One region of the Candidatus Enterococcus dunnyi genome, then DNA from elsewhere that is predicted to be linked to it. Evidence: predicted binding sites of a transcription regulator. Region 1 holds the regulator's gene; each other region holds the start of a gene.
What was found. The regulator NrdR, encoded in region 1, represses ribonucleotide reductase genes. The targets are predictions, from matches to a motif close to ACACNATATATNGTGT.
Positions count from the first base shown of each region.

Region 2: a site for NrdR is predicted at 1,531-1,546, ahead of nrdD (anaerobic ribonucleoside-triphosphate reductase). Genes of this name have one in related genera too.
Region 3: a site for NrdR is predicted at 2,713-2,728, ahead of pnuC (nicotinamide riboside transporter PnuC). Genes of this name have one in related genera too.

Region 1 is NZ_CP147246.1:104,992-109,212, reverse strand. Features, by position in the region: gene dnaI (primosomal protein DnaI) at 1-45, opposite strand, end outside; gene A5889_RS00465 (replication initiation and membrane attachment family protein) at 48-1,448, opposite strand; gene nrdR (transcriptional regulator NrdR) at 1,461-1,946, opposite strand; gene A5889_RS00455 (glycosyltransferase) at 2,180-3,808, opposite strand; gene A5889_RS00450 (pectate lyase-like adhesive domain-containing protein) at 3,843-4,221, opposite strand, start outside.
Region 2 is NZ_CP147246.1:2,949,736-2,953,956, reverse strand. Features, by position in the region: gene A5889_RS13905 (ABC transporter permease) at 1-584, opposite strand, end outside; gene A5889_RS13900 (ABC transporter ATP-binding protein) at 574-1,341, opposite strand; gene nrdD (anaerobic ribonucleoside-triphosphate reductase) at 1,651-3,843, shown strand; gene nrdG (anaerobic ribonucleoside-triphosphate reductase activating protein) at 3,983-4,221, shown strand, end outside.
Region 3 is NZ_CP147246.1:3,088,289-3,092,509, reverse strand. Features, by position in the region: gene rlmD (23S rRNA (uracil(1939)-C(5))-methyltransferase RlmD) at 1-1,044, opposite strand, end outside; gene A5889_RS14535 (deoxynucleoside kinase) at 1,210-1,851, opposite strand; gene pnuC (nicotinamide riboside transporter PnuC) at 1,869-2,555, opposite strand; gene A5889_RS14525 (diacylglycerol kinase) at 2,832-3,896, opposite strand; gene gatB (Asp-tRNA(Asn)/Glu-tRNA(Gln) amidotransferase subunit GatB) at 3,913-4,221, opposite strand, start outside.

The sequences.
Region 1 (4,221 bases):
CCTGTTTCGAATGATCTTTGACATTTCTTTTCCTACATCTTCCATTATTAATCACCTTCTTCTTTTAATAATTCTCGAAGCTCCCTTTCAAGCTCGGCTTGTCTTTCTGGAGATAATTTCTTTTCCTCCACTGGATTGTCTACCCAGTCAGGCAATGTTTCCTGACGAATGACTCGATTATTTTGTGGATAACGGGGCTTGCTTTGATTTGTCTTACTTTTTTGAGCTATTTCACGGACATGTTCGATGGCTTTCTCCGGTGAAACGATTTCGCTTTGAGCCCATTCATTGGCAATTCGATTTACATAGTCTGCCTTTAGCGTAGGCTGCTTTTGAATATTGTATACATAATTGATCAAAATATTGATCACACTATTCGGTAAGCCAGATTTTGAAACTAGATATTTCACTAAAGACCGCTCTTGCGGTGTTGTATACCCGCCTTTGCTATTTTTTAAGGCCTCTAAGTAGTTCAACGGGAAGTTATTTTCACTATCCATGATCATCTGAATATCCATTTCTGAAAAACCAGACATTTTCAATGAATTATATCGATAGGTCTGCTGATCCGCTTCTGAAAGATTCGCCTGTTCATTTTGAACGACTTCACTTTTTCTTTGTTGTTTGTCAGGGTCGTATGTTCTATAAACCGCACGTTCAAAATCCTTAGCATCGATCTTACCCGTATAATAATCAAATGATTTTGAACAAAAATCGACCATATCCAATTCTGTGATGCCAAACAAATTATGAAAAATAAAAACTTCTTCCTTAAATCCATCCTTATTATCCGGCAGTTTTATACCTAAACGCTCGATTCCCTGAATAAAATAGGCCCAGTCAAACGACTCATTTACAGCACTGATTTTTTTAGCAGGACGTGGATCCTCAAATGACGCTTCAATCTGTTGTAATTGCTTATTTTGAGCAACTATCTGTTCTTCTTTAAATAAATAGACATCCTTAAAACTTGCTGAAATCTCTTCATAACCAGCTAATGAGAAAAAGTTTGGCCTAAAACGAGCAAATAGCTTATCCAGCTTTCTTTGACCGACCGTATTCAAAAGAGTCAATGTCAAAACTTCATCTTTGAAAAAGCGCTCAACAGTTTCCGGGTGATTCAATCGATAGAAAAAAATAGTGCCTAACTCTGGATCGTTTTTGACAAACGTATCTAAAAGTCCTATTCCTTCTAATTTTTTTCTTGCGTCTAGAATTTGTTTGATACTCTTATTCATCATCGTGATCAATTCAGCATGAAACAGTGATTCACTCGTACCAGTAGTCTCTATTTCCGACAAAAGTGTCGTATACAAACTAAAGGCATCTGAGCCAATGATCGGTTGATACAAAAGCGTCAATACTTCCCGCTCTTGATCAGATAACGGTGAACTTATACCAACTTGAAAAATGCTTTTTGGTTGGACTTCTTTCCAATTACTTTTCAAGGAAAGACCTCCTTATTTATTGGTTGCATCATTATTTGACGACTTAGCTTTATCAACGATTCCTTGTAATTCTTTCAAAAAGACACTCATATCTTTAAATTGACGATAAACACTCGCAAATCGAATATAAGCAATCTCATCCAGATTTACAAGATCTTCCATCACGTATTCACCAACTAAAGTGGTCGAAACTTCATTTTCCCCTAAACTACGTACCCGGTTTTCAACATTATCAACAATTTGCTCCATTTGTTCCATTGCAACAGGTCTTTTTTCAGCTGAACGAATCAACCCACGCAAAATCTTTTCTCTATTAAATTCTTCTCGATCACCATTCTTTTTGATCACTAGCAATGGCGCCGCTTCGATCCGCTCAAAGGTTGTAAAACGGTAGTTACAATTTTCGCACTCTCTACGACGACGAATCGCACGCCCGTCATCTGCTTGACGGCTATCAATGACTCGAGAATTATTATGATGACATCTTGGACAACGCATAATATTCACCTCATTTATCTCTATTATTATCTATTATTTCGTATAATCGTTGTTTACTACTCGTATTATAACATGAAATGGCTGAGAAACCAGACATTAACTATCTATCTCTATTAATTTTTTCTTATAGTATGAGTTTTATTTAATAACAATTATCCATCGTGAAATAAAATAACAAACCACGCGAAGAAACTTTTCCTTACATGGTTTGTTACAGTTGTATGATTTAAAAGTTATAGCTCTATTTTATTTCTCGTCCCCCAGCCAGTTTTTTTATGAGTAATGTATCCCCAAATTCGCACAGGTGAAAGAACAAAAACCATCCATAATACGGTAAAGGGAAACGCACAAAACACGATCCACTTATCTCTTTTAGCCAAGTCATTTCTTGGAATCGAAATATATGATAACGAATAAACGGCACTAAAGGCTAATGGTGCTAAAAGTAAAAATGGAATATCTGTCATCACGAAAATCAGCCAATACAATAATTGCAGCTTGATCACAATCATCGAAGCAAACATTGCCCAGCCAAAAGCTTGCCTAAAAAACACAAAGCTATTGATCGGAAAAAGGGACAGACGCCAAAAGCCTCTAATAAAGCTTCCTCTGCTCCAACGAAGGTGTTGCCGAACATGATGGCTAAGTTTATTTGGTAACTCAGTATAAGAAACCGCGGTTGACTGAGCAACTGCTCTCCCTAATAAAAGAGCCGCCATCGTCAAAAAACTATCATCTGAAAACTCCACTCTTGCACGGCCAAATCGTTCATTTTCATACCCAAGAGTTTCCGCTAAATTCAGAACCTCCGCACGATAAAAAGCGATCGGTCCACTGTTAACTGCTACACTGCCAAACATCGAATTCATCGATCGTTCTATCAGCACCATATGGCCAACAACCAATAGGTCCGTAATGATCGTTAGGATATTATCTGTAATATTTCGCGTAACAATAACTCCAGCAACAGAATAAACTTGCTCGTCTTCAAAAGGGATAATGCCCTGCTCGATCGCATGCTTTTCAAAAACAGTATCACTATCCACAGTTAAAATAAGTTCATTGTGAAAATCAGCGATATTCAACGAGCGATAGGCTAGTAACTGAGCCGCCCGCTTCCCACTATTTTTCTGAGTTAAAAATTGAAATCGAATATCTTTTTCGGCAAAAATCCGTTGGTACTTAGCAGAAAGTTCAGCATAATCAACTAGTTGACTGCCATCATCCACTGCAACGAAAGAATAAGGTTTTGCTGTTTGATTCAAAATAGAACGAAAAGCATTCTCGATATTTTCAACCGGCTCATTATAGATGGGCATCAGGATATGAACGTTTCGTTCTTTAGTGCCATCACTTGTATAAGGCGTATATAAAGCACTCAAAACGAGTGTTGCAAGTGCCATTCCTCCACTCATCGTAAAAAATGGAGCAATACCACTCAAAGAGTGACGGGAACCACCTGAAAGTCGATAACCAAACCAGATAATACCTAAAATGATCGTCGCAACGACAGTGACAACTAGCATGCTCGTACTTTTTTTAAACAGGATCTGTTCTTTTCCGGTTTTTCGTTTTATTGACCAATAACCAATTTTATACCGTCTAATTTTTGGAATGATTCCAGAATCTTTAAGGACTCTTTTTTTCTGATTATTAAACGTAAAATGAATGATCAAAACGAATAGAACGACAAGAAAAAAGGCTGTCATTGGTAATTTTCCAGATAAAATAAACTGCTCGATCATCTGATCATTAAAATGAGTGAGCTCATAAAAAATAATGTAACCGATAGAAAAAACAGGAATTAAAAATAACAGAGATTTACCAGTTACCTCAAGCAAGAAAAAAAGACTTTTTTTCATTGAAACATCCTTTCTAAATAATCAGTAAACCCAATCAATAGTGATATGCTCTTAAAAGAACCACATCTTTAAAATCCAGCTCCAAACCTGCTGGAAGGTTCAATTCAACTTTACCTAAATCGATACTCTTGCCTTCCCCTTGAATCACCACAGATCGATCAAAACTTTTTTCAGGAAAGTTGAGCAGCAAAATAGAACGACGTTGCTGCTTCTTTTTAGTCTTATCAAAATGAAAGATTTTTTCTTTTTGAACCGTTATTCGATTTTCTGTTGTCAGTTCTTCTTCCGTTTGGGGGAACTTGATATCTTTCTTTAGATCGATTTCACTTATATGCGTGTTTGATAAAGCCTCGACCAGCTCGGACCATGAAGAAACCTCAGCATATTTTTTTTCCTTTATCACTAGTTGAGTG
Region 2 (4,221 bases), 650 kb from region 1:
CTAGAAGTAGCTAATCGTTTATTTTCAGGTGTTAGTAAATTGGTCACCTGATACAGATAAATCAGCCAAGTACTTCGAATCGATACCGCCAGTAACATAAAAACGAATACAACACTCGTTTGAATCATCGAAGGAATCGAGATAGAAAACAAGCTTTCTACCTGTATAAACATCGCTTTGGCAAGAATCATCGAAAAGAGCTTCGAAAAAATCACACCTAAAAACAAGCCCGTGATCAAGGAAATAGCGCCTAAAAATAATGTTTCAATAAAAAACAATAAGGATATCTGCGCCTTTTTCATTCCAACCAGCTGATACAGCCCAATCTCTTTTCGACGTTTCAATAAGAAGAAATGATTTGCTGCAAACATAAAACCTAAAATCATGATGACAATCAAAACACCACCTAGATTCATTGCACCATCTATATGGATTTCCTGCCCTAGCCGATTCGTCAATGAACGATTGTATGTAATTGCGCTAAAACAATAATAAACAACTACCGCAAACGTCATACTGACAAAATAAACTAAATAATTCAAAAATTGCCCTTTAAAATTTTTCCAGGATAAGTTAAAAATCATTGGCACGACCACCTCCGCCAATCGTGGCCTGCATATCGATCACTCGATTGAAAAATTCCTTTCTTGATCCTTGGCGTACGACTTCTGAAAAAATCACCCCATCTTTGATAAATAAAATACGATTACAGTAACTTGCCGTATAAGGATCATGCGTCACCATCATGATCGTTGCATCATCCTCAACATTCATATTCGTCATATATTGGAGCAGCTCCGCAGCCGACTTAGAATCTAGTGCGCCGGTAGGTTCATCCGCAAAAATCAATTTGGGCTCTGTGATCAATGCTCTAGCTGCAGCAACCCGCTGCTTTTGACCTACCGAAATCGTATTAGGATATTCTTCCAATAATTGCTCAATTCCCAAAATAGTAGCCACATGGTTCAAACGCTGCTCCATCTTTTCAATCGGTATTCGATCGATCGCTAACGGTAATAAAATGTTGTCTTTCACATTCAACGTATCCAGCAAATTGAAATCCTGAAAAATAAACCCTAATTCTTTGCGACGAAAATCGCTGATTTGATTATTTCGCATTTTTAAAATATCCTGACCATCGATCTGAACTGTGCCAGTCGTCGGCAAAGCGATAGTCGAAATCGCATTCAGCAATGTTGACTTCCCCGCTCCGCTTGGTCCCATGATCCCAACAAATTCGCCTTGTTCTACAGAAAAGGAAATATTGTTTAGGACCTGAACCTTATTATTTCGATAGCCATAAGATTTACTTAGATGATTCACTTCTAAAATTTTTTTCATCTGATTCGCTCCAGTTTATTCATTGTCCTTATTCTACCAATTTTTTGAACTGGTGAACATCGATTCCTCTTACAATTAAGTAATGATAATAAAATGTTTAGGAAGTATTTATTTTTCCTGACAAAAAGTTGTGACACTTTCCACAAACCTTTTAGGCAGTCGTTTTCATACTTTTTTCATTTTTAATAAACACTATATATAGTTGTTCACGTGATAAAAAATAAAAAATAGCCACTATATATAGTTGAAACTTTCGATAATTTGATTTATGATAGGAAAGGAATAAATCTATGAGGAGATGGGTTATAAATGATGGAGATTAAGCAAGCTAAAAATGACGTGGGTGCTACTGATTTACCTTTGCATACGATGAAAATTATCAAAAGAGATGGACGTCTAGTTGATTTTAATGACCAGAAAATTTATGATGCTTTGATCAAAGCTGAACAAAAAATTCGTGGTTCATTAGACCCCCTTGCTCATGAGCGCATTCAGGAAATCGTGGAACGAATCGATCAAGAAATTGCGGAACGTTTTGCAGATAATGTCAAAATCTATGAAATTCAAAATATCGTAGAACATATTTTACTTGCTAAAAATGAGTACGAGCTTGCAGAAGAATATATCAACTACCGTACACGCCGTGATTTTGAACGCAGCAAATCAACAGATATCAATTTTACGATCGGTAAATTGATCAATAAGGATCAAACGGTCGTCAACGAAAATGCAAATAAAGACAGCGATGTATTCAATACACAGCGTGATTTAACTGCAGGGATCGTTGGGAAATCGATTGGATTGAAGATGCTTCCTCCACATGTGGCAAATGCCCATCAAAAAGGAGATATCCACTATCATGATTTAGATTATCATCCATATACCCCAATGACAAACTGTTGCCTGATCGACTTTAAGGGCATGTTGAATAACGGTTTTAAAATTGGTAATGCAGAGGTTGAATCGCCTAAATCGATCCAAACAGCGACTGCTCAAATTTCTCAAATCATCGCTAATGTAGCTTCAAGTCAATATGGCGGCTGCTCAGCTGACCGTGTAGATGAACTGCTTGCTCCTTTTGCAAAATTAAATTATGAAAAACATTTGGCAGATGCGAAAGAATGGATCGACGGCACTGAACGCCAAGAAGAATTTGCCAAAGCTAAAACGCAAAAAGATATCTACGATGCGATGCAAAGTTTAGAATATGAGATCAATACTCTGTTTACGTCAAACGGGCAAACTCCTTTTACTTCTTTAGGCTTTGGTTTGGGATTAAACTGGTTTGAGCGTGAAATTCAAAAAGCGATCTTACAAATCAGGATCAATGGATTAGGTAGTGAAAAACGAACAGCGATCTTTCCTAAGTTGATTTTCACATTGAAACGCGGTGTCAATCTAAATGAAACTGATCCAAACTATGATGTAAAACAATTAGCGCTGGAATGTGCAACAAAACGGATGTATCCAGATGTTTTGAGTTACGATAAAATCGTTGAATTGACTGGCAGCTTCAAAGTACCTATGGGTTGTCGTTCTTTCCTACAGGGCTGGAAGGATGAACATGGAGAAGAAATCAATGTCGGTCGTATGAACCTTGGGGTAGTTACGTTGAATCTACCAAGAATCGCAATGGAAGCAAACGGCGACTTAAATAAATTCTGGACACTTTTAGAAGAACGTTTAGGTATCATGAAAGACGCTTTAGTCTATCGTGTGGAACGCTGTAAAGAAGCGATCCCAGCCAATGCACCGATCCTTTATATGTATGGCGCTTTTGGGAAACGTTTATCTAGAAAAGAATCAGTCAATGAATTATTCAAAAATAAGCGTGCAACCATTTCATTAGGTTACATTGGTTTGTATGAAGTCGCTGCTGCCTTTTATGGTGGCGATTGGGAAAACGATCCAGAAGCAAAAGATTTCACGCTTGCAATCTTGAAAGATCTAAAAGCCCATGCCGATCAATGGGGCAATGATTATGGTTATCATTTCAGTGTCTATTCTACGCCTAGTGAAAGTCTGACTGACCGTTTCTGCCGCTTGGATGCTGAAAAATTTGGAGTAGTAGAGAATATCACCGATAAAGAGTATTACACAAATAGCTTCCATTATGATGTACGTAAAAATCCAACGCCATTTGAAAAACTAGATTTTGAAAAAGACTATCCTCAATATTGTTCTGGTGGTTTTATTCATTATTGTGAGTATCCTGTCTTACAACAAAACCCTAAAGCTTTAGAATCAGTTTGGGATTATGCTTATGACCGTGTTGGTTACCTCGGAACAAATACACCGATCGATCATTGCTATGAATGCGGCTTTGAGGGAGATTTCAATCCAACTGAACGAGGCTTTGAATGTCCACAATGCGGCAATCATGATCCAAAATCTTGTGATGTTGTAAAACGGACTTGCGGCTATCTAGGTAATCCACAAGCAAGACCGATGGTTCATGGCCGACACAAAGAAATCTCTTCACGAGTGAAGCATATGAAATAAACCATTCAGCTAAGCAACTGGAAAAATAGTCTCACCTTTTCAGTTGTTTAGCTATTTATTGTACTTCTTATTCATAATCGTCATTTAGATGAACTACTATGGAAATGTTGTTTACTTTTATTTGAAAGAAGGAACTGTCATGAGAAATCCTAAACCTCAAGAGTGGCTAGCAGATGAGCTTAGTCAAAACTATGTTGCTGATTACAAGGCATTCAATTTCGTTGATGGCGAAGGAGTTCGAAATAGCTTATACGTCAGTGGCTGTTTATTCGCTTGTGAAGGATGCTTTAATCAAGCCGTGCAGAGTTTCCGGTATGGAAAGCCTTTTACAAAAGAGTTAGAGGATAAAATTATTGAAGATCTCTCTCACGATTACGT
Region 3 (4,221 bases), 520 kb from region 1:
ACTTTCCGCATTTTTCACGGCTTCTTCAATAACTTCCACACCATAAACCTGTTTCGCATCTTTTGCTAAAGTCAGACCGATCGTACCGATACCACAATAGGCATCAACAACTACTTCATTACCTGTTAAAGCTGCGTACTCTTTTACTTTATTATACATTACTTCTGTTTGCTGTGGATTGACTTGATAGAATGAACGAGAAGAAATTTCAAATTTCAAATCAAAAATCGTATCAATGATCTGATCTTCACCATGAAGTAAAATTGTTTCATCACCAAAAATGACATTTGTTTTTTTCGGATTGACATTCTGTACGATGCTAACCACTTCAGGAAGCGCCTCTAAAATATCAGGGACGATTTTACTTGTCGGGAATAGTTTTGGTGTTCTTGTAATCAGAACTACCATCATTTCTCCAGTATGATAGCCTCTACGAACAACGATATGTCGTAAGTTTCCAGTGTTATCAGACTCATTATATGGTTTCACACTGTAACGTCTCATGATATCACGAATCTTGATCACTGCTTCATCGATCTTAGGATCTTGGATATAAAAATGTTCCAATGGAATCAAATCATGGCTATTTTTTCTAAAGAAACCTGTTTGTAATTGATTATCGATTTTTCTTACTGGAATTTGTGCTTTATTACGATAGCCCCATGGGTTTTTCATTCCTAAAGTATCTAAAACTGGCACATCCGGCAATTTGGCTACACGCTGCATCACGTTTTTTACTTGGTTGGTCTTGAAATTTAATTGGGCTCCATAAGCTAGATGCTGCAGTGGGCTGATGCCGACTTTGGTAAAATTTCGATCCTTGACTGGTACACGGTCTTCACTCGATTTTAAAATAGTCACTACTTTTCCATATCCAAAGCTTTTACCGACTTTCAGGACTTTGATTTCGATTTTCTCACCTGGTAAAGCATCTTCTATAAATAGCGGATAACCATCGATTTTAGCTACACCCATTCCTTCATGGGTCAAATCAATGATCTCTACTTCGATCGTTTCATTTTTTTTTACTGGAAAATTATTCATAGGTCGCTCCTTCTTTTATGCGCTTCACTCATTCTAATGAAAAAGTACAGGAAAAGCAATAGAGAGTTCGGATTTACAGTGAAAGAATTATATTTTTAATGCAGAACATAAAAAGATGAGATAAAAACGGTCTTCTTTACCTCATCTTTCATTATTTCATTTAAACTAGTTGATTTCAGCCAGTTTATTTTCAATCAATTGAATCACTTCTTTTTTTGCTTCATCATTTTCGATAAAATCATATTTATCTCCATCGATTTGAATTTTTGGACTTTCATCATAGTCTTCAAACCATTTTTCATAGCGGCTATTTAGCTCTTTGTAGTATTCATAGAGTTCTGGATCATCGTCGACCTGCTCGTATGAACGTCCACGTCGTTTGATTCGTTCCAGCATTTTGGGAAAAGATACCTTGATATGAACTAATAGATCTGGACGCTTTTTATGTGCAGCGTACGGTAGTTCCTGCAGCATGTTTTCTAACAACGAATCGTAGACCTTCACCTCAGTTTCATTTGCTCTGCCCAAGTCAGCATTCAAATGGAAAAGCAATGAATCTTCGTAGATCGAACGATCTAATACATTATTTTCATGAGATAACGCTTGTTTAATGCTATCAAAACGTTTGTTTAAAAAATAAATTTGTAATAGAAATGCATATTTTTGAGGATCTGCATAAAACAAAGGTAATACTTCATTATCATCAACAGATTCATAAAATGCCTCTGAACCTAAATGTTCTGAAATAATTTCTGTCAAACTGGACTTTCCTGCACCAATTGTACCTGCTAAAACGATCACTGCCATCGAACTCCCTACCTATATTAATTATTTTTTTTAATTTTCAACCAATGTATCATACCATATATCGAGTTAAAGGTGTACATACAATACATAACAAACAATGCATAGTCCCCGCCAGCATGTGTCCCAGCTTTAAACCATAAAATGATAGAAAATAAATTTCCTAATAACCAAAAAACAAATTGTGACTGATACCGATTGATCATCAATAGCATTCCCGTTGCTGAGACACTAAAAGTTACTGCATCAAGTGTTTGCTGTGCATCATTGACAAATCCTAGAAGATAATACGCAGCCAGACCGATCACTAGCCAAATCACCCCCGCATATAACCATTGAACTCCTCTTAGGACTTTGACCTCTGTCACACTTCCAGTTCCATCTTTACTTGCTTTCAGCCAAGCAAATAATCCTGTAATATCCATGATGATATAAAACGTTTGAAGCAGTACCTCTGCATAGACTCTTGTTTTTAGACCAAAATAACCAATGATCAACGCACTGATAAAACCGAATATATAGTTACTTACTTTTCCTTGAGCAATCAGATTGACACAAATAATTCCGGATAAGCCTCCAACTAATGTGATCCAACTGGATGGATTAAAAAGAAACGCGATCAATTGGACTAAAATCATTATTATCAAAAATAAATAGCTTTTTCTTTGCCAGCCTTTAAAATCATTTATAATAAAATTTGCACTCATCTCAAACAAACCTCTCGCGACTGTTATTATCACCTTCTGCAGAATTGACGACTTCATTAATTTACTCTTGTTTGCATCAGAAGTCAATGAGAATCCTTCTCAATAATGAATTATGAGAGCTTTTTTATGCTATATATTGTGTTTGCTAATTATACAGAAACCATATATTGTGTTTTTTCGATAAAGTCTCTCATTTTTGAATCAAGCCTCCTAATTAAAAAGAGGTCCCAGTCAAAACTAAGATGTTTTGACTGAAACCTCTTTTTCATGAAAGAATCAACCGATTTGTCCATTGTTATCAATATCTTCTTCGGTCAAACGCTCAACTTCTTTTACAAACTCTTTGCTTGCTGCATGATACTGATCTTCTTCTTCCTGACCATCTTCATCCTTATATTCACTTAGGACTGATCCCATGATCGCATTTGAAGGAATCGCATCGGCATTGGCAAACATTTCAATATGCTGATGTAAATTCGTAAATTCCATTGGAGCATCGCCGCCATATTCTCCGTCTAAATTGATCATCATCTTCGCTTTGGGGTCTAGAGTTTCAGCATGTAAATAGCTTGTTTTCGTATAAATCAACCGTGGATCTTCCACATGCTTGCCACCATTTAACATCAAGGCAACTAAATGAAGGATCTCAAAAACATTTGCTGTTTTAACGATGATCAAAGAAAATTTGCCATCATCCAGTTTGGCGTCGGGTACGATCGTTTCAAATCCTCCAACTGAGTTTGTCAGCCCAAGGAAAAACATGGATGCATTTCCTTCATATACACCTTCGTCGTATTCCATCCGCATCTTGATCGGTTTGACCCGCGGCAGCATTTCAGCACCCTTAGCTAAATAAGCAAGGTAGCCAAAAATACTTTTCAGTTCCGAAGGAACTTCATACGTCAACTCAGTTAAATGACCACCTGCTGCGATATTGATAAAATAGTTCTCGCGCGCACGGCCAATGTCCATTTTGACTGTCTGGTTTTTACGAATCACTTCCGCTGCCCTGACAATATTATCTCGAGGGATTTTCAATGCTCTTGCATAATCATTCGTTGTTCCAGCAGGTATAATCGCCATCTTGGGACGATTTTCTAAAGGAGCGATTCCGTTCACTACTTCATTGATCGTTCCATCTCCCCCCGCTGCAACAATCAGGTCAAATCCCGATTCGGCTACACGGCGGGCTTCATTTTTAGCGGAATTTTCTTCTGGAGTTGTGGCAAAAGCACTAGCTTCATATCCACATTCTTCCAAGATCGAAAGAATGTCTGCTAGGTTTTTCTTGACTAGTTCTTTACCGGAAGTTGGATTATAAATTACTCTTGCTTTTTTCATCTGCATCTGCTGCTTTCTATCGTTTTGTCAATTCTTCTTGGAGCAGTTTGTTTACAACACCTGGGTTTGCTTGACCTTTCGTTGCTTTCATGATTTGACCTACTAAAAAGCCGACTGCACGGTCTTTCCCATTTTTAAAATCATCGACAGATTGTTGATTGTTATCCAACACATCATTGATGATCGGCAACAATTGAGAAGGATCAGAAAGTTGAACTAGACCTTTCGCTTCAACAACTTCTTTAGCATCTCCGCCATTTTCGATCAATTCTTTAAAGACTTTTTTCGCGATTTTCGAACTGATCGTGCCATCTGCGATCAACGT